2 regions of the Thermopolyspora sp. NPDC052614 genome follow, and region 2 is predicted to be linked to the other one. Evidence: riboswitches for the same ligand, from Rfam matches in the RefSeq annotation. Region 2 holds a riboswitch; the other holds the start of a gene.

Region 1 (10,222 bases), on a different contig from region 2:
GGGCGGCGCGGCGCGCGCAGCGGCTCGGGTACGGCGATGCTCGGCGTCGCCCTGCGCGGCATCCCCGGGATCACGGCGTTGCGGGTACGGCTGGTGGGCGATCGCCGGTTGCGCGTCCGCGTCACCTGCGACCCGGGCACGGACCTCGGCGCGCTGCTCGCGCGGCTGGACGAGCAGGCCGCCTCACGAATGCGCGCGGCGACCGGCGTGCCCGACGCCGAGGTGCTCGTCCGGGTGCACGTGCGCCGCCGCGCCGCGAACCCTCCGCCCCCCACGCACTGGACGCCGTCGTAGCCGGTCGGCGGCGAGCCCCGCGGCGAGGCACGCCACCGGCACGGCCGGCAGCACGTAGCGGTGGTCGAAGGCGGCGATCAGCGGCGGCATCAGCAGCAGCGTCATCGCGGTGGCCCACGGCAGCAGAACGGCGAGCCGGGTGACGCCCTCCCGCGGCCCGGCCCGCCGCCGGAGCGGCAGCACGATCCCCGCCGCCCCGGCGAGCAGGATCGCGGCCAGCAGGGGACCGCGCAGGAACCCCTGCGTCTGGTAGGCCCGCAGCAGCCCCGCCCACGGCTCCACGACCTCGGTCGCCCCGCTCTCGCCCTGGTAGAGCGTGGTCAGCTCGGTGGCTGTCCGTCCCTTGGAGGCCGGCTTGTCGGTGAACGGCCGTACCGAGTCGGGGAAGGCGTACGCGCTCTGGTCACCGTCGGAGGGGTAGACGCGCCGCGTCCAGGTGAAGATGTGCGCGAAATCGACCAGCCCCGTCGCCACGAAGTCGAACGGCTGCGCCAGAATGGCCCGCGTGGCGAACCGCCCGGCGAGCTCGTCGCGTTCGCGGGCGTCGAGCCCGTTGCCGTTCAGCGGTGAGTCGCCGCTCCAGATGTACTCCGGCGGCGCCTTGCGCGCGTCCAGCGGCTCCCGCGGGCACAACACCCGCGTCCGTTCGTCGAGGTCCAGCTTCGCGCAGTCGGCGAACGACATGGTGCGCGCCCACAGGAAGGCGTTGCCCCGGGTGAGCCCGAAGGTCCCGTACTCGGCGTGAAACCACGCCGCGTACCCGGCCAGCACCACGGCCGCGGCGGCCCCCGCGGCGACCAGCCGCGTCCACCGCGTCCGGGCCAACAGCAGGCAGCCGAACACGACGGCCGTCACCGGCAACCCGATCGTCCGCGTGACGGTGCTCGCGGCCAGCAGCAGCGCCGCGCCCACCACGACCCACGACGTCGGCCGCTCCCGCCACAGCAGCATCGTCACCGCCGCCGTGACCAGGAACGTGAACAGCAGATCCGCCATGATCAGGTGCTCGAGCTGCACCTGATGCGCGTCGAGCAGCACCGGCAGCGCGGCGACCGTCGCCGCCCACCCCGGCAGCCTCGTCCGCCGCCACAGCACCGCGTACACGCAGACCGCCAGGCCGAGCCCCAGCAGGTGCTGCACGATCACCACCGCCTGGATGCTCTCCATCGGCCGCAGCAGCCACAGGAACAGCGAGTATCCCGAGGGCCGGCTCTCCAGCGGACGCGGGCTCAGCGCGGCGTTCAGGTAGGCGAAGGAGTCGGCCCAGAACCACAGCGCGGGCCGATACCCGAGTACGGCCAGCGCCCTGAGCCCGGCCCCCGCGGCGAGCGCGGCGAGGAAGACGCCGTGCGCACGCGCCCACCGGGCGGCTCGCCGTACCGGTCGCGTGCCCGTCGACACCAGAAGACCTCCCGAAGCCCTGACCAGGTGCATCAGGATAGACCTTCAACCTGTGCGCGAAGCGCGATCAAGGATGAATGATCACGAATGGCCGCGGAAATCGGGCAGCCGATTTTTTAGCGATGAATAAAGGCGTACGCGGCTCTCGTCGCGGCATGCCGGGCACCGAGGCCGGGCCAACGCGTTTCCGTATGCGCCTTCACCGGTAATCGTGTGGTCACTCCTGGAAGTTGCTCCACTGAACGTCGGCGGCGGGTCTCGACCATTGCGCACGCGGCTGATCTCAACATTCCTGGCGACTACCCAGGGTCAGTTCGCGAAGCCGGGACCAAGTAGATCCATGTGGACGAAGTTGTGTACTTATCCAGTCGACCCAGATGGAGTCTCCAGATCTCCTGCGCATACTGACGACACAATCACTGACGGATGATCGGCAGCGGTCGATCGCGATGAGCGTGCTGGCGTCTGTTGCCGCATTTGGGTCATTTGTCCTCTGTGTGGCATGTGGTGAAAGATCGATGTCGCAGGCGTGATTGGCCTTGGTCATGTATGCTACGCTAAGTTCTCGCCTGTACATTTCCCATTTCCTTCGTGCCCATTCACCCGAATTTATTCGGAGGGTGACCTGTGCCTCGTCGCAAGCTGGTAACCCTGGTCTCGATAATCGCGATCTTCCTCCTGCCGGTTGCCATGAATATCGCGGCAAGTAGTCTGCCGGAGGCTTGGCGGTCGCATCTGTGGCTTGCCTGGCCCATTTGCCTGATACTCGCTATTCCGGTGCTCGTCTGGGAGATCCAGTCGCATCGCACCATGGTGGAAGGGGCGCCCGCACCACCTGCCGTCACGGATATGAAAACGGCCGAGGAAATTTGGAACATACCCGCGCCCAGTCCCTCGCCGATTTCGGTGCTCGCTTGGGGGTGCATGCTCCCGAACGGGAGTCCGTAGCCTATCGCGTTGTCGAGCAGCTGAATCATAACAAAGGGTGGCTGCTTATATACGACGATGCGGGAAATGTCGACGACCTGATCGATTTGATTCCGGTCGGAGATAACGGTACGGTCATAATCGCGTCTAGGAATCCGCAGTTCGAAGAACTCGCCGAAGCACTGCTGCTGGAGCCGTTTCCGGCGAAGGAGGCGGCCGAATTCCTGCGCGTGCGCAGCGGGGACCTTGGTGGGACGTCTGCGGAGGAATCGGCCAACTCCCTCGAAGGACTGCCCTTGGCCTTGGAGCAGGCCGGGGCATACTGCAGGGATGCGGGGATCGGGATCGCCCAGTACCTGGAGCGATACCGAGCGGGCAGGGGGAAGATTCTCCACTCGGGACCCCAGGCCAGGAAAGTCGGGCTTGCGACGACATTTCGGTTGTCATATGACCGGGCAAAGAGAGTTAATTTGGCCGCACCGCAGTGGATGAAGCTATGCTCCTTCATGGCTGTGGCGGACATACCTCGTGACCTCTTGTCTGGGGCCTCGGACATATTGCCGCGTCCTCTGGCGGATCTCGCAAGGGACAGCGTGACTTTCGATCAGGTCGTCTCCGCCCTTCGACAGACCTCACTCATCACATCTGCTGCACCCACCCACCTCCGCATCCACCAGCTTGTCTCCGATCTCATGCGTGAGTATGTGATTAGCCAGCAGGGTAGGCTGGCGAACAGACTTTTCAGCCCAGTGCTGGGGATGGTTCCCTGGGTGCGAATCGACCCCACCGAGGGGTGGAGTGCGACTCGGTGGATCAAGCTGGGATTGCGGGTGCTGGCCCGTAATCTTCCAATCGAAGACCCGAAGACGCCGGAGCACTGGGCAATCGCGGCCGCCTTGTTCCCGCATGTGCAGGAACTGTCAAAGAGACTCGATGAGCTAAACGTGTCGCTGCGTACGGACGAGGTCAAGCTCTATACCGGTCTAGAGGCTGAATTGGGTATTCGTCTGTATCGCGGCGGAGAGTACCTGCTTGCAGAAGAGCTTTGCCGTCATGCACATGCGGTTGCCAGGCAGCATCTGCCGGACTATGATCCGCACACCCGTAGGCTCTTGTTCTACCTCGCTCAAACATGGACGGGCTTGGGGCGACTGGACGATGCACGAACCGCTTGTGAACAGCTGCTTTCCATCGTGCGGGATGATCTGGGGGAAGAGCATCTAGAGACGGTCGCGGTCATGAACGACCTTGCCGGGATCCTTATGGAGATGGAGGATCGCCTTGAGCAAGCCGAGATGCTCCTCAGGCACGTGCTGGCCGTACGTGAAACGGCCCTGGGCGAACGCCACGCATTGACGGTGTCCGCCGTGAACAACCTAGGCAAGGTCCTACGCAGGAGGGGGAAGATCGATGAGGCTTATGCCATGGCTGCGCGGGCGGTGCGGTTGGCGGTAGAGACTCTCGGCCCTGATCACCCGAACTCCCTGATCTACTCCAACAATCTAGGCGAGGTCTGCCGGGTGAAGGAGCGACTGGATGCGGCGCGACAAATTCATGCGGACACACTGGAGCGCAGGGCGCGCGTGCTCGGCGAAACTCATCCGCTGACAGTGGTGTCGATGAACAATCTGGCTCGCATTCTGCGGTTACAGGGACAGCTTAGCTCTGCCCGCGGATTGTATGCTCGGGCCCTGGAACTCGCGGAACGCGCTCTCGGTAGCAGCCACCCGCACACCATCGCCGCGCAGAACGGACTACGCGAAGTGGCGCGGCCGGACGAGGAGGGCGCGGGAGGTGAGAATGGCGCAGTAGCCGAGTAACGTGAAAGCTCGCCGATAAGTCGGTGACCGACACCCTCGCCCGCTACGAGCGGGTTCTGGGCCGTGACCACCCCGACACGCGTGTGGCGCTCAGCGGCGAGCGGCTCGACTTCGACTTCGATCCGCCCGCGGTGTGACGGGACGGCCTCACCACTCCGGTCAGCATTCGATTACGTTCACGGCGAGCCCGCCGCGGCTGGTCTCCTTGTACTTGTCGAGCATGTCGCGGCCGGTGGCGCGCATGGTGGCGATGGCCTTGTCGAGGGAGACGAAATGGCGGCCGTCGCCGCGCAGGGCGATCCGGGAGGCCGCGATCGCCTTGACGCTGGCGATCGCGTTTCGCTCGATGCAGGGGATCTGGACCAGGCCGCCGATAGGGTCGCAGGTGAGGCCGAGATTGTGCTCGATGCCGATCTCGGCGGCGTTCTCGACCTGCTCGGGGGTGCCGCCGAGGGCCTCGGTGAGGCCGGCGGCGGCCATCGAGCAGGCGGAGCCGACCTCGCCCTGGCAGCCGACCTCGGCTCCGGAGATGGAGGCGTTCTCCTTGAACAACACACCGATCGCCCCGGCGGTGAGGAGGAAGCGGATGACGCCGTCGTCGTCGGAACCGGGGATGAAACGGTCGTAGTAGCTCAGGACGGCGGGCACGATGCCCGCCGCGCCGTTGGTGGGGGCGGTGACCACCCGACCGCCCGCCGCGTTCTCCTCGTTGACGGCGAGGGCGAACAGGCTGACCCAGTCCATGGTCTGCAGGGGGTCCTTCTCCGGGGTCTCGCTCTGCAGGCGCCGGTAGAGCTGGTGGGCGCGGCGGCGGACCTTGAGGCCGCCGGGGAGCACGCCCTCGCGGGTGCAGCCGCGGCGGACGCACTCGGCCATCACCCGCCACAGGTTGAGCAGGTCGGCGCGAATCTCGGGCTCGTCGCGGCCGAAGGCGCGTTCGTTCTCCAGCATCACGCCGGAGATGGACAGGCCGGTGTCGGCGCAGTGCGCGAGCAGTTCGGCCGCGGTGGTGAACGGGTACGGCAGGACGGTGTCGTCGGGCTTGATGCGGTCGGCGCCGGTGGCCGTCTCGTCCACGACGAAACCGCCGCCGACCGAGTAGTAGACCTTCTCCAGCAGGGTGGCGCCGGAGTGGTCGAAGGCGGTGAAGCGCATTCCGTTGGGGTGGTGGGGGAGCGACACCTTGCGCTCGAAGATCAGGTCCTCGCCGACGACGAAGGGGATCTCGTGGGTGCCGTACAGGTGGACGGTGCCGGAGGCGCGCATCGCGGCGAGGCGCTCGTCGACGGTGTCCACGTCGACGAGTTCGGGCTTCTCGCCGGACAGGCCCAGCAGGACGGCCTTGTCGCTGCCGTGTCCCTTGCCGGTGAGGCCGAGCGAGCCGTACAGGATCGCCTCGACCCGGCGCACCTTCTTCAGCAGGGACTGCTGGTGGAGGGAGCGGGCGAACTTGTGCGCGGCCGCCATCGGGCCGCCGGTGTGGGAGCTGGACGGGCCAATGCCGATCTTGAAGAGGTCGAAGACGCTGATGGCCATGTGTCGTTGCCTTTCCACGGGCTGTCCCGGCGGCCCTGCCGTCCGGCGCGTGTGTCAGAGCGTGTCCCTCGCCCGTGCGGGCGCCCCCGGTGGTTACCCCCGTCGGCCCCCCGCGGCATGTCGTGCGGCATGTCGTGCGGCATGTGATGAGGCAAATTATTCGGCGTGGCCCGCACGCGGGGAGCGGGCCACGCCGGGTCAGGCGTCTCCGGCGGTGAGCGCCGCGTACTCCTCGGCGGTGAGCAGGTCCTCGGCCTCGCCGCTGACGCGGACCCGGAACAGCCAGCCCTCACCGTACGGGTCGGAGTTGACCAGCGACGGGTCGTCCACGACGGCCTGGTTGATCTCCACCACCTCGCCGGCGACGGGCGAGTAGACGTCGCTCACCGACTTGGTGGACTCGATCTCGCCGACGGCGTCTCCGGCCTCGACGGTCGAGCCGGCCTCGGGGATCTGGACGTAGACGACGTCGCCGAGCTGCTCGGCCGCGTAGGCGGTGATGCCCACGGTCACCACCGAGCTCTCGTCGAGCCCGGCGACCCACTCGTGCTCCTTGCTGTAGCCGAGCTCCTCGGGAATGCTGCTCACGTGTTCCTCCTGTAGAAGGGAAGGTCGACCACGTCGACCGGTTCGTGGACGCCGCGGATGTCCACCGCCAGCCCCTCGGCCCGATCGCGGAGCACCTCGCCCCGCACATAGGCCATGGCGATCGGTCTTCCGAGGGTGGGAGAGGGCGCTCCGCTGGTCACCTCGCCGACGACGGTTCCGTCATTGTCGAGTACGACGGGGTAGCCGTGCCGGGGGATCCGGCGGCCGTGCGACACCAGGCCGACGAGGCGGCGCGCCGGGCCCGCGGCGTAGGCGTCCCTGGCGGCCTCCAGCGCGGCCCGGCCGACGAAATCGCCGGGCTTGGCGAACGCCACCACCCGGCCGAGCCCGGCGTCGAACGGGGTCAGATCGGCCGTCAGCTCGTTGCCGTACAGCGGCATGCCCGCCTCCAGGCGCAGCGTGTCGCGCGCCGACAGGCCCGCGGGCCGCAGCCCGTACGGCTCGCCCGCCGCGATCAGCGCCCGCCACAGGGGCACGGCGTCGTCGGCGGCGACGAACAGCTCGAACCCGTCCTCGCCGGTGTACCCGGTCCGGGCGATGAGCGCCCCGGTCCCGGCGACCTTGCCGGGGAGCACCGCGTAGTACTTCAACCCGTCCAGGTCGGCCTCGGTGAGCCCGGTCTCGGTGAGGATCGCCTGTGCCCTCGGCCCCTGTACGGCGATGAGCGCGTAGGCCGCGGACCGGTCGTCCACGACCGCGTCGAAGCCCGCCGCGCGCGCGGTCAGCTCGGCGGCGACCCGCTCGGCGTTGGCGGCGTTGGCGACGACGAGGAACTCCTCCGCCGACAGCCGGTACACGATCAGGTCGTCGATGACGCCCCCGTCGGGGGCGCAGATCATGGTGTAGCGGGCGCGGCGCGGCGCGACCGCCGACAGATGGCCGGTCAGGGCGTGGTCGAGGGCGGCGGCGGCCTCCCGCCCGCTGACGAAGATCTCTCCCATGTGGGACAGATCGAACAGTCCCGCCGCGGTGCGGACGGCCCTGTGCTCGGCGGACTCGCTTCCGTACCGGAGCGGCATGAGCCATCCGGCGAAGTCGATCATGGTCGCGCCGAGGCTCTCGTGCACACCGTGCAGCGCTGTGGTCTGGGACATGCTTGTGCACCTCAGCAGGGTCGGATGCGGTGAGTATCGTCGGGCATCCTCCCCCTCTGTCATCGATGCCTGAGAGCTTCGCCCGGGCTTTGCCGGACTTTCACCTTCGGCGAGGCCCCTCACCGGCCTGCTTTCCAGAGGGCACCTTTCCGTACGGTCCATGGGCCTGAGAGGTTCGCGGGGAGGGCTTGCTCCTTCGGCGGCCCTGACCGGCTGCCAGGGCGCTCTCCCGCACGGAAAATCGGTGTCGGGGACAATGTATCAGGGGCGCGTGATCCGGGCGGCGTCGACGAGCGCGGCGAACAGCGAGTTGTCCTCCCCGGTCTCGGGATGCCACTGTACGGCCAGGCAGAACGGATGGTCGTCGAGCTCCACCGCCTCGATGACCCCGTCGTCGGCCCGGGCGGTCACCGTCAGGCCCGCGCCCAGGGCGTCGATGGCCTGGTGGTGGTAGTGGTTGGGGTCGGCCAGGTGCTCGCCGTCGAAGATCTTGGCCAGGCGGCTGCCGGGCGTGAGCCGTACGGGGAGGGTGCCGTAGCGGCCGGGGGCGGGGGAGTGGCCGGTGTGCCCGACCGTCTCGGGAAGGTGCTGGTGCAGGGTGCCGCCGAGGGCGATGTTGAGCACCTGCAGGCCCCGGCAGATGCCCAGCAGCGGGAGACCGTTCGCCAGCGCGGCGTTCACCACCCCAAACTCGGCATCATCCCGAAATTCCCGGATATATCCGGTGGCCTCGTGGGGCGGCGCGCCGTACCGTCCCGGGTCGATGTCCCCGCCGCCGGCGAGGATCAGCCCGTCGAGCCGCCCGACCACCGACGCGGGCTCTCCGGCGGGCGGCAGGAGCACCGGCTGGCCGCCGGCCCGCGCCACCTGATCGACATAGTCGTACGGCAGCAGCGCGGCCCGCGTCTCCCACACGGTGAACCTCGCGGGCTCGGCATAGCAGGTGATCCCGATCACGGGCACGTCGCTCATCAACTCTCCTGGTCCACTGAAAAATCCCCCGTCCCCCGAAGCCCCGGCGCCAGGCCGGCATCCCCCGAGGCGACCGTCACAGCGGAGTCACATATGCCCCCGAAATCCCTCCGTCCACCAGAAACTCCGACGCCGTGATGAACGACGCGTCGTCGCTCGCCAGGAACGCCACCGCCGCCGCGATCTCGTCGGCCTCCCCGAACCGCCCCATCGGCACGTGCACCAGCCGCCGCTGCGCCCGCTCGGGATCCTTGGCGAACAGCTCCCGCAGCAGCGGCGTGTTGATCGGCCCGGGGCACAGCGCGTTGACCCGGATCCCCTCCCGCGCGAACTGCACCCCGAGCTCCCGCGACATCGCCAGCACGCCGCCCTTGGAGGCGGTGTAGGAGATCTGCGACGTCGCCGACCCCAGCACCGCCACGAACGACGCGGTGTTGATGATCGACCCCTTGCCCTGCTCGCGCATGTACGGGATCACGTGCTTGCAGCACAGATAGACGCTGGTGAGGTTGACCTCCTGCACCCGCCGCCAGGCGTCGAGCCCGGTGGTGAGGATCGAGTCGTCGTCCGGCGGCGAGATGCCCGCGTTGTTGAACGCGATGTCGATCCTGCCGTACGTCTCGTGCGCGGTGCGGAACATCCGGATCACGTCGTCCTCGACGGACACGTCGGCCCGCACGAACAGGCCGTCCACCTCGGCCGCCGCCGTCGCGCCCGCGTCCTCGTCCAGGTCGACGCACACCACTGTGGCGCCCTCGCGCGCGAAGCGTCGCGCGGTGGCCAGCCCGATCCCGCTGCCGGCCCCGGTGATCACAGCCACCCGGTCGAGCAATCGCTGCATGTCCGTCCGTTCTCCCGGTTCTCTCGTTGTCACATTCCGCGTCACAATCCGCGTCACGTTCCGCCGTCCGCCCGCCGGGCGTGACGATCAGTCGGTCGCGATGAAGACGTTCTTGGTCTCGCTGAACGCGGCGAGCGCGTCCGGCCCCAGCTCCCGGCCGAGACCGGACTGCTTGAAGCCGCCGAACGGCGTCCAGTACCGCACGCTGGAGTGCGAGTTCACCGACAGGTTGCCGGCCTCGACGGCACGCGCCACCCGCAGCGCCCGCCCGACGTCGCGCGTCCAGATCGAGCCGCTCAGGCCGTACTCGGTGTCGTTGGCGATCGCGATCGCGTGGGCCTCGTCGTCGAACGGCGCCACCGACACCACCGGCCCGAAGATCTCCTCGGTGAACGCCGGATCGCGCGGATCCGGCGTGAGCATCGTCGGCGGGAACCAGAACCCCCGGCCGCGCGGGCAGTTCCCCTGGGCGTACGGCGTGCCGGTGACGAACGAGGCCACCCGCTCCCGATGCTCGGCGCTGATCAGCGGCCCCATCTCGGTGGCCTCGTCGAGCGGGTCGCCGACCTTCACCCCCTGCACGGCCCGCGCGAGCAGCGGCAGGAACTCGTCGTAGACCTCCCGCTGCACCAGCACCCGGGAGCGCGCGCAGCAGTCCTGCCCGGCGTTGTCGAACACCGCGTACGGCGCGGTCGCCGCCGCCTTCTCCAGGTCCGCGTCGGCGAACA
Region 2 (10,222 bases):
CGACGACCGCTTCCTGGTCATCTCCGGCGACGCGCTCACCGACATCGACCTCACCGACATGATCCGGTTCCACCGGGAGAACCGGGCCCTGGTCACGATCGGCCTCAAGCGCGTGCCGAACCCGCTGGAGTTCGGCATCATCATCGTCGACGAGAAGGGCCGGGTGCAGCGCTTCCTGGAGAAGCCCACCTGGGGCCAGGTGTTCTCCGACACCGTCAACACCGGCATCTACGTGATGGAGCCGAGCGTCCTGGACGAGGTCGCCACCGACCGCCCGGTGGACTGGTCCGCCGACGTCTTCCCCCGCCTGCTGGAGCGCGGCGCCCCCCTGTACGGGTACGTCGCCGAGGGCTACTGGGAGGACGTCGGCACCCACGAGAGCTACCTCAAGGCCCAGGCCGACGCCCTGTCCGGCCGGGTGCGCCTGGAGTTCGACGCCTTCGAGCTGTCGCCGGGCGTGTGGGCCGCCGAGGGCGCCTCCATCGACCCCGAGGCCATCCTGAAGGGCCCCCTGTACATCGGGGACTACGCGAAGGTGGAGGCGGGGGCCGAGCTGCGCGAGTACACCGTGCTCGGCAGCAACGTCGTCGTCAAGAGCGGCGCGTTCGTGCACCGCGCGGTCATCCACGACAACGTCTACATCGGCCCGGGCGCCAACCTGCGCGGCTGCGTGATCGGCAAGAACACCGACGTGATGACCTCCGCCCGCATCGAGGAGAGCGCCGTCGTCGGCGACGAGTGCGTCATCGAGGCCGAGGCGTACGTCTCCTCCGGCGTCAAGATCTACCCCTTCAAGACCGTCGAGGCCGGCGCGGTCGTCAACACCAGCGTCATCTGGGAGTCGCGCGGCCAGCGCAACCTGTTCGGCCCGCGCGGCGTCTCCGGCCTGGTCAACGTCGAGATCACCCCCGAGCACTGCGTACGGCTCGCCAGCGCGTACGCCACCACCCTGAAGAAGGGCGACGCGGTCGTCACCTCGCGCGACACCTCCCGGGCGGCCCGCGCGCTGAAGCGGGCGGTGATCAGCGCCCTCACCGCGGGCGCGATCGACGTGCTCGACCTGGAGGCCGCCGCGCTGCCGGTGGCCCGCTTCCACACCGCGGCCGAGAACGTCGGCGGCGGCATCGCGCTGCGCACCACCCCCGGCGACCCGCAGAGCGTGGACATCGTGTTCATGGACCCCAACGGCGCCGACCTGTCCCAGGGCGCCCAGCGCAAGCTGGAGCGGGTGTTCTCCCGGCAGGAGTACCGCCGCGCGTTCCCCGGGGAGATCGCCGAGCTGAGGTTCCCGCCGCGCGTCGTGGAGACCTACGTGAACGCGCTGCTGCGGTGCGTGGACATGAGCGGGGTGCGCGAGGCCGGGATGAAGGTCGTCGTCGACTGCGCCGGCGGCACCGCCTCGCTGGTGCTGCCGAGCCTGCTCGGCCGGGTCGGCGTGGACGTGCTCACCGTCAACAACCGCCTCGACGACGCCTCGCCCACCGAGACCATCGCCGAGCGGCGGCGCGACCTGCAGCGCCTGGCCGAGCTGGTCGGCTCCTCGCGGGCCGCGTTCGGCGTGCGGTTCGATCCGGTGGGGGAGCGGGTCTCGCTCGTGGACGAGATGGGCCAGCTGATCAGCGAGGAGCGGGCGCTGCTCGTCGTGCTCGACCTGGTGGCCGCCGAGCGGCGGGGCGGCTCGGTCGCGCTCCCGGTGACCACCACCCGGGTGGCCGAGCAGGTCTGCCGCTTCCACGGCGTCCAGGTGCAGTGGACCTCCACCGCGCTCGACGCCCTCACCACGGCGGCCTCCTCCGACCCCTCCATGATCTTCGCGGGGGACGGCCGGGGCGGTTTCATCGTCCCGGAGTTCGCCCCCACCGTGGACGGCCTGGCCGTGTTCCTGCGCCTGCTCGGCCTGGTCGCCCGCACCCGCCTGTCGCTCAGCCAGATCGACGCCCGGATCCCCGAGGCCAAGATGCTCAAACGCACCGTGCCGACGCCCTGGGCGGCCAAGGGCGCGGTCATGCGCTCGGTGGTGGAGGCCGCCGAGGGGCGCAGGATCGACACCACCGACGGCGTACGGGTGGTGGAGGAGGACGGGAGCTGGGCGCTGGTGCTGCCCGACCCCGCCGAGGCGGTCACCCACCTGTGGGCCGAGGGCCCCGACTTCGACTCGGCCCAGGCCCGGCTGGAACGCTGGGCGGCCGTGGTGGAACAGTCCGCCGGGTCCTCGTAGGGCCTCCCTCGCCGGGAAACGCGCCGGGAGCCGCCGAACCCGGATGGGCGGGGCGGACCGGGCGGGCCGGACGGACAGGGTGGGCCCGGCGGTCCCGGCATACCGCCGGCGATCCGGCGGACCTGGCACGAGTGTCCGGATTCGGACGCCCGCCGTCCTCTTCGGAGGGGGTGTGGCGTGATGCGCGCGCCCTCGCGTGTCATAAGATCGAATGCGAGAGGTAAAGCTCAGGACGAGGAGTCGTGGACCACGTGTCGTCGCCAGTGGCGGAGAGCGCCGGGGCGCCCCCCGGCGGCCGGCGCCCCCGGGATGCCCGGTGGCCCGTCCGGCCGATCTCCCGCCGCGCCGGACCGGCCGTCTGCCGACGTCGCCCGGTCGTGAGCCAGGCCCTGTGGCAGGCCGTGTGCCTGGCCGTGTGCGCGGTGGCGGCGTGCGGGCTCCGGCGTCGCCCGGCCCGCCGGAAGGATCATCCGGGCGGCGCGGCGGCATGGACCTTACGACCGCCCCGGCGGTACCTTTGGGACCGTACCAACAGCCGTTCAGCATTCTGTCTTGACCTTTGCGCCTCATCAGCGTAAGTTGCGGCATTCGCAGTCTGAGGAAGTCTTGAGTAGCGAAGAAGCGAGGCGCGTCCACAGCACCGTAGCCGCGACTTCGCGGTAGGAGGCCGAGCCGATCGATGCCCAGCGTCTACTGCACGCAGTGCGGTCATGCCAACCCCGAGGATGCCCGTTTCTGTTCGAGATGCGGGTCGCCGCTCACCCGTGAGACCCCCGGCGACACCACCTCCACGATCTCCATAGCGGGCATCGAAGCGTTGGACGCCGAGGCTGGGCAATCCCCGCTTCCCGATCGGACGACGGTCGACGAGCTCCGTCCCGGCACCTCGCTCCTGGTCGTCATGCGCGGGCCGAACGCCGGCAGCAGGTTCCTGCTCGACAGCGACCTCACCACCGCGGGCCGCCACCCGGAGAGCGACATCTTCCTGGACGATGTGACCGTCTCCCGCAGGCACGCCGAGTTCTACCGGCGTGGCGGCTACTTCACCGTGCGCGACGTGGGCAGCCTCAACGGCACCTACGTGAACCGGGAGCGCATCGAGGAGCACCCGTTGACCGGCGGAGACGAGGTGCAGATCGGCAAGTTCCGCCTCGTCTTCTTCACCCGCGGCCCGGGAGGGGCATAGGGCACATGGGCGGAGCGGCCGCACGGGCGTACATGAGCATCGGGGAGGTGCTCGCCCTGCTGCAGGGCGAGTTCCCCGACGTCACCGTCTCCAAGATCCGTTTCTTGGAGGGCGAGGGGCTCATCGAGCCCGAGCGCACCCCTTCCGGCTACCGCAAGTTCACCCACGCCGACGTGGAGCGGCTGCGCTACATCCTGACCGCCCAGCGTGACCGGTACCTCCCGCTCCGCGTGATCAAGGATCACCTGGAGGAGGCCGACCGGCGCGTCTTCCACCGGCCCAGGCCCGTCGCCGATCCCGCCCCGCCTCCCCAGGTACGGCTCAGCCGGGAGGAGCTGCTGGAGGCGGCGTCCATCGACGCCGACACGCTCGACGAACTGGAGTCCTACGGCCTGATCGCGCCGCAGGCCCGCCGTTACGACGCCGACGCCCTGCAGATCGCGCGCGCCGCCGGAGAGCTGGCGAGATTCGGCGTGCATCCCCGGCACCTGCGCGCCGTCAAGGCGGCGGCCGAGCGCGAGGCGGGCCTGGTCGAGCAGGCCGTCGCGCCGCTGCTGCGCCGCCGCGCCCCCGGCGCCGCCGCCGAGGCGGAGGAGTCGGCCCGCGAGCTTTCCGGGTTGCTGCTGGACCTGCATGCGGCTTTGCTTCGTGTGGGGGTTCGGGGCGTTCTCGGAAGGTAAGTGAACCTTCGGGGCGCTCATGCGCTGGAGGGTGTTAGGTTGAATTGCGGCGAAGGTCAGCCGCAGGAAGGGAACGCGAAGCCGGCGTGCTGAGCGAACGGGCCATGCCGCCAGTCAAGGCTTCCCGCGGAGCAAGCGAGAGGTGCTGAGCGGCCAGGGAGTGTGGAGTCGCCTGTGTTGCAGATGGAGGTTGTGGGGGTTCGCGTTGAGATGCCCTCGAACCAGCCGATCGTCCTGCTGAAGGAGGCGAGCGGGGATCGCTACCTGCCGATTTGGATTGGGATGACCGAGGCGACGGCCATCGCACTCGCCCAGGCAGAGGAACCGCCGCCGCGGCCGCTCACCCACGATCTGTTCAAGAACGTGCTGGAGGCGCTCGGCGTGCGCCTGCGCACGGTGAACATCGTGGCGTTGCGCGACGGGATCTATTTCGCGGATCTGGTGTTCTCCAACGGAGTCGAGGTCAGCGCGCGGCCGAGCGACTCGATCGCGCTCGCGCTGCGCACGGGGGCCACGATCTTCGCGAGCGAGGACGTCGTGCGGGAGGCGGGGGTGACGATCCCCGACGACCAAGAGGACGAGGTGGAGAAATTCCGCGAGTTTCTCGACACGATCACGCCGGAGGACTTCGGGCGCGCAGGTTAGCGGCCGGAGTGAAGGCCGGGCAAAAAGCCGGTCAGCGGATTCCGGTACGAGACGGAGTACTCGGCCGAGTTCCGCATGGAGTACTACGGAGTACAGGGCATGGGGTACTTGACGTGGCGACTGGCGTGTAGTACCGGGCGTATAGTATCGGGCGGAGTACGGGAGTCTTGGCCGGTTTTACGGTAATGAGCCGCGGAAGAGGGGAATCGCCGTGACGATCGGCCGGGTAGACGGCTCATTTCGGGTATTTACGCTTCACGACGCGCCGGGCGGGATCGTTGACTGACGCTGGTCGCGGTCCTACGGTGCAAGGGAAACCACGGTTGTAGTTCACGAACCCCCAGATCAGACCGTGGGATGAGAGAAAGCCGGAGGTCCGCGTGGCGGTCAGCAGCGGCGAAGGTAAGACAGCCGGCCAGCCCGATCCGGCGCAGCGCGAATCGGCACGGGAGCGCGCGGGTGAGCAGGGTCTGCTGTTCGACGAGCGGCCCTCGGCGCTGCCCGACGACATGGGATACCGCGGTCCGGTCGCCTGCGCGGCCGCGGGGATCACCTACCGGCAGCTCGACTACTGGGCGCGCACCGAGCTGGTGCAGCCGAGCATCCGGGCCGCGCACGGTTCGGGCTCGCAGCGGCTGTACAGCTTCCGCGACATCATCGTGCTCAAAGTGGTCAAGCGCCTGCTCGACACGGGGGTGTCGCTGCAGCAGATCCGCACCGCCGTCCAGCACCTGCGCAACCGGGGGGTCGCCGACCTGGCGCAGATCACGCTGATGAGCGACGGCGCGAGCGTCTACGAGTGCACCTCGCCCGACGAGGTGATCGACCTGTTACAGGGGGGCCAGGGCGTGTTCGGCATCGCCCTCGGCAGGGTCTGGCGCGAGGTGGAGGGCACGCTCGCCGAGCTGCCCGGGGAGCGCGCGGTGGCCGACCCTTTGTCCCAAGGCGACCACCCGGGAGATGAGTTGGCCCGGCGAAGACGGGTGCGTCGCACAGGGTAGGCACAGCACAGGGTAAGCACAGGGTAGGGTGGCAACGCACGGCCATTGACCCCATGCGGGAGAGACCGCGTCCAGCTCCACCATCGCAGTTCGGTGCGGGGCCCGCCGCAGGGCCCGTCGCGGGACGGGCGGCACGTCGGCGACGCCGGCAGCCGCCGCGAGCGGTGAGCGGGATCGCGGCGCCGAAGGAGCAACCATCCCCGGAATCTCTCAGGCACCCGTACCGCGTGGGCAGGCGACTCTGGAAAGCGGGTGTGCCCGCCAGGCACACCTCACCGAAGGTGCAAGCCCCTGTCCGGGGGCGAAGCTCTCAGGTGCCGATGACAGAGGGGGAGACCCGGAAACGGTTCGCGCCCGGCACTGATCGGGACGCGGGTCTCTACGCCTCTGGAGGTCCTATGAGCGATCGGTCCCTTCTCCGCGATCTCGCCGCGCCGCCCTTCGCCACGCGCCACATCGGCCCCGGCGACGCCGACCGGGAGCGCATGCTGCAGACCGTCGGCCACGCCTCGGCGGCCGACCTGCTCCGCGCGGCCGTACCCGAGACGATCAGGTCCGCAGCCCCGCTGACGCTGCCCGCCCCGGCCGGGGAGGCCGAGGCCATCGCCGAGCTGCGCGCCCTCGCCGCCCGCAACCGGGTGCTGACCTCGATGATCGGCCTGGGCTACCACGGCACGATCACCCCCGCCGTCATCCGCCGCAACGTGCTGGAGAACCCGGGCTGGTACACCGCCTACACGCCGTACCAGCCGGAGATCTCGCAGGGGCGGCTGGAGGCGCTGCTGAACTTCCAGACCATGGTCGCCGACCTCACCGGCCTGCCGATCGCCAACGCGTCGCTGCTCGACGAGGCGACCGCGGCGGCCGAGGCGATGATGCTCGCCCGGCGCGTACGGCGGGGCGGGACCGGCGCGTTCGTGGTGGACGCCGAGGCCCTGCCGCAGACCAAGGCGGTGCTGCGCACCCGCGCCGAGCCGCTCGGCGTCGAGTTGCGCGAGGCCGACCTGACCGGCGGGCTGCCGGAGGGCGAGGTGTTCGGGGTGCTGGTCCAGTACCCGGGCGCCGGCGGCGCGATCCCCGACCTGCGCGGCGTCGTGGCGGCGGCGCGGGACCGCGGCGCGCTCGTGGTCGTCGCGGCCGACCTGCTGGCGCTGACGCTGATCGAGTCGCCCGGCGAGCTGGGCGCCGACATCGCGGTGGGGTCCACGCAGCGGTTCGGGGTGCCGCTCGGCTTCGGCGGCCCGCACGCGGCCTACATGTCGGTGCGCGCGGGTCTTGAGCGGCAGCTCCCCGGACGCCTCGTCGGGGTCTCGGTGGACTCGGGCGGGCGCGCCGCCTACCGGCTCGCCCTGCAGACCCGTGAGCAGCACATCCGCCGGGAGAAGGCGACGAGCAACATCTGCACCGCGCAGGTGCTGCTCGCCGTGATGGCGAGCATGTACGCGGTGTACCACGGGCCGGCCGGGCTGCGGCGCATCGCGCAGCGCGTGCACCGGCACGCCGCCGTGCTCGCCGCCGGGCTGCGGCAGGGCGGGGTGCGCGTGGTGCACGAGCGGTTCTTCGACACCGTGCTCGCGCACGTGCCCGGACGCGCCGACGCCGTGGTCGCCTCGGCCCTCGACCGCGGCATCAACCTGCGCCGGGTGGACGCCGACCAGGTGGGCGTGACCTGCGACGAGACCACCACCCTCGACCACCTGACCGCCGTCTGGGCGGCCTTCGCCGCCGGGATCGGCGCGGGCGAGCGCGCGGACGGGCCGGGCGCGCTCGCCGAGCCGGACGTCGAGGGGCTCGACACCTCCACCGGGGACGCGTTGCCGGACGACCTGCTGCGCCGCACGCCGTACCTGACCCATCCGGTCTTCCACGAGCACCGCTCGGAGACCGCCATGCTCCGCTACCTGCGGCGGCTGCAGGACCGGGACATCGCCCTGGACCGCTCGATGATCCCGCTCGGCTCGTGCACGATGAAGCTCAACGCCACCACCGAGATGGAGCCGATCACCTGGCCGGAGTTCGCCGACATCCACCCCTACGCGCCGCGCGACCAGGCCGCCGGGTACCTGGAGCTGATCGCGACGCTGGAGCGGTGGCTCGCCGAGATCACCGGCTACGCGGCGGTGTCGCTGCAGCCGAACGCCGGGTCGCAGGGGGAGTTCGCGGGGCTGCTCGCCATCCGCTCCTACCATCGCGCGAACGGGCGGCAGGACCGCGACGTCTGCCTGATCCCGTCCTCGGCGCACGGCACCAACGCGGCCAGCGCGGTCATGGCCGGGATGCGGGTCGTCGTGGTCGCCTGCGACGAGGCGGGCAACGTGGACCTCGGCGACCTCGACGCCAAGATCGAGAAGCATCGGGACCGGCTGGCCGCGATCATGGTGACGTATCCGTCGACGCACGGGGTGTTCGAGGAGACGATCGGCGCGATCTGCGCGCGGGTGCACGAGGCCGGCGGGCAGGTGTACGTGGACGGCGCCAACCTCAACGCGCTGGTCGGCCTGGCCAGGCTGGGCGAGTTCGGCGCGGACGTGTCCCACCTGAACCTGCACAAGACCTTCTGCATCCCGCACGGCGGCGGCGGGCCCGGCGTCGGGCCGGTCGCCGTCCGCGCCCACCTCGCCGACCACCTGCCCGGCGATCCGCTCGCCGGCCGGGAGGGCGAGGGCAAGGGCGGGACCGGGCCGGTGTCGGCCGCGCCGTACGGCTCGGCGTCGATCCTGCCCATCTCCTGGGCGTACATCCGGATGATGGGCGCGGAGGGCCTGCGGGAGGCGACCGAGCAGGCGATCCTGTCGGCGAACTACCTCGCCCGGCGGCTCGCCCCGCACTATCCGGTGCTCTACACCGGGCGGGACGGCCTGGTCGCGCACGAGTGCATCATCGACCTGCGGCAGATCACCAAGGAGACCGGCGTCACCGTCGACGACGTCGCCAAGCGGCTGATCGACTACGGTTTCCACGCGCCGACCATGTCGTTCCCGGTGGCGGGCACGCTGATGATCGAGCCGACCGAGAGCGAGGACCTGGCCGAGCTCGACCGCTTCTGCGAGGCCATGATCGCCATCCGCGCGGAGATCGCCCGCGTGGCCTCCGGCGAGTACGACCGCGTCGACAACCCGCTGCGCAACGCCCCTCACACGGCCGAGGCCGTCGCCGCCGACGCCTGGGACCACCCGTACTCGCGCGCCGAGGCCGCCTACCCGGTGAGCCGCCTGCGCCAGGACAAGTACTGGTCCCCGGTGGGCCGCATCGACCAGGCGTACGGCGACCGCAACCTCGTGTGCGCCTGCCCCCCGCCCCACGCCTTCGAGGACTGACGGGCCTTGGCGACCGGCGGCGCGCCGCCCTCGCCCGTGGCGTACCTGGATCGGGTACGCCACGGGCGGTGTCGCGGGCGCGCCGCCGCGCGGACGTACGCACCTTCGTCGATCTTCCGATGGCGGAGTGAGCCCGCCGTGCGGGTGAGGCTCAGGACGCTGCGCCCGACTCGATCTCGGCGGCCTCGACGAGCCGCGCCTCGCGGTCGTCGGCGTCGGTGGCGGGGGCGTCGGTGGCGGGGGCGTCGGTGGCGGGGGCGTCGGCCGCGGCCTGGTTGCGCTCGGCCTCGGCGAGGTTGCGGTGGCCGAGGGCCAGGATCCCGATGGAGAGCAGGATCGCGCAGCCGCCGATGAGGAACGGCACGTGGATGTTGTAGTGCTCGGCGAGCTTGCCGGCGGCGAAGGGGGCCAGGCCGCCGCCGATGAAGCGGACGAAGCCGTACGCGGCCGACGCCACCGGGCGCTCCACCGGGGACACCATCATGACGGCCTGCGTGGTGAGGGTGTTGTTCACGCCGAGGAAGACGCCCGCGACGATGACGGCCGTGACCAGCGTCGCCCGCGAGTCGGTGAACGCCGCGATGACGAAGACGTCGACGGCGAACAGGGCCAGGTTGCCGTACAGGGTGGGGGCCAGGCCGAGCCTGCGCTGCAGCCACGGGGCGCCGAACACCGAGAACACCGCCACGAGCAGGCCCCAGCCGGTGAAGACCAGGCCGAGCTGGATGGCGTCGAGGCCCATCGGGAACGGGGCGTAGCCGAGGACCGTGAAAAAGCCCCAGTTGTAGCAGAGCGCGGTGATGCTCATGATGAGCAGGCCACGGTGACGCAGCGCCCTCAGCGGGTCGGCCAGGGACGTCTTGCGTGCGGGTTTCGGCTGGGGGCGCAGCAGGGTGATCGTGGCGAGCAGCGCGATCCCCATCAGCACGGCGACGCCGTAGAAGGGGCCACGCCAGCTCAGATGCCCGAGCAGGCCGCCGAGCAGCGGCCCCACCGCGATGCCGAGGCCGAGCGCGGCCTCGTACAGGATGATGGCCCCGGCGAAGCCACCGCTGGCGGCGGCGACGATGACGGCCAGCGAGGTGGCGATGAACAGCGCGTTGCCGAGACCCCAGCCGGCGCGGAAGCCGATGATGCCGCCGATGCTGTCGGACGCGCCGGCGAGCGCGCTGAAC

Evidence for each region. Region 2 has a riboswitch for glycine ahead of gcvP (aminomethyl-transferring glycine dehydrogenase). Riboswitches for the same ligand answer to the same signal wherever they lie in the genome.
Region 1: linked by a shared signal. The riboswitch ahead of gcvT (glycine cleavage system aminomethyltransferase GcvT) and the one ahead of gcvP (aminomethyl-transferring glycine dehydrogenase) in region 2 are both predicted to bind glycine.

What each region holds. Positions count from the first base shown of each region.
Region 1 covers NZ_JBFATZ010000002.1:543,400-553,621, forward strand. The annotation lists gene AB0K60_RS05950 (hypothetical protein) at 1-294, shown strand, start outside; gene AB0K60_RS05955 (hypothetical protein) at 184-1,695, opposite strand; gene AB0K60_RS05960 (tetratricopeptide repeat protein) at 2,565-4,442, shown strand; gene AB0K60_RS05965 (tetratricopeptide repeat protein) at 4,466-4,579, shown strand; gene AB0K60_RS05970 (L-serine ammonia-lyase) at 4,602-5,978, opposite strand; gene gcvH (glycine cleavage system protein GcvH) at 6,177-6,566, opposite strand; gene gcvT (glycine cleavage system aminomethyltransferase GcvT) at 6,563-7,681, opposite strand; glycine riboswitch at 7,728-7,825, opposite strand; glycine riboswitch at 7,826-7,923, opposite strand; gene AB0K60_RS05985 (gamma-glutamyl-gamma-aminobutyrate hydrolase family protein) at 7,943-8,653, opposite strand; gene AB0K60_RS05990 (3-oxoacyl-ACP reductase) at 8,730-9,494, opposite strand; gene AB0K60_RS05995 (aldehyde dehydrogenase family protein) at 9,582-10,222, opposite strand, start outside.
Region 2 covers NZ_JBFATZ010000006.1:111,083-121,304, reverse strand. The annotation lists gene AB0K60_RS15110 (mannose-1-phosphate guanyltransferase) at 1-2,218, shown strand, start outside; gene AB0K60_RS15105 (FHA domain-containing protein) at 2,898-3,404, shown strand; gene AB0K60_RS15100 (MerR family transcriptional regulator) at 3,437-4,084, shown strand; gene AB0K60_RS15095 (bifunctional nuclease family protein) at 4,259-4,729, shown strand; gene AB0K60_RS15090 (MerR family transcriptional regulator) at 5,110-5,730, shown strand; glycine riboswitch at 5,890-5,966, shown strand; glycine riboswitch at 5,967-6,066, shown strand; gene gcvP (aminomethyl-transferring glycine dehydrogenase) at 6,129-9,047, shown strand; gene AB0K60_RS15080 (MFS transporter) at 9,199-10,222, opposite strand, start outside.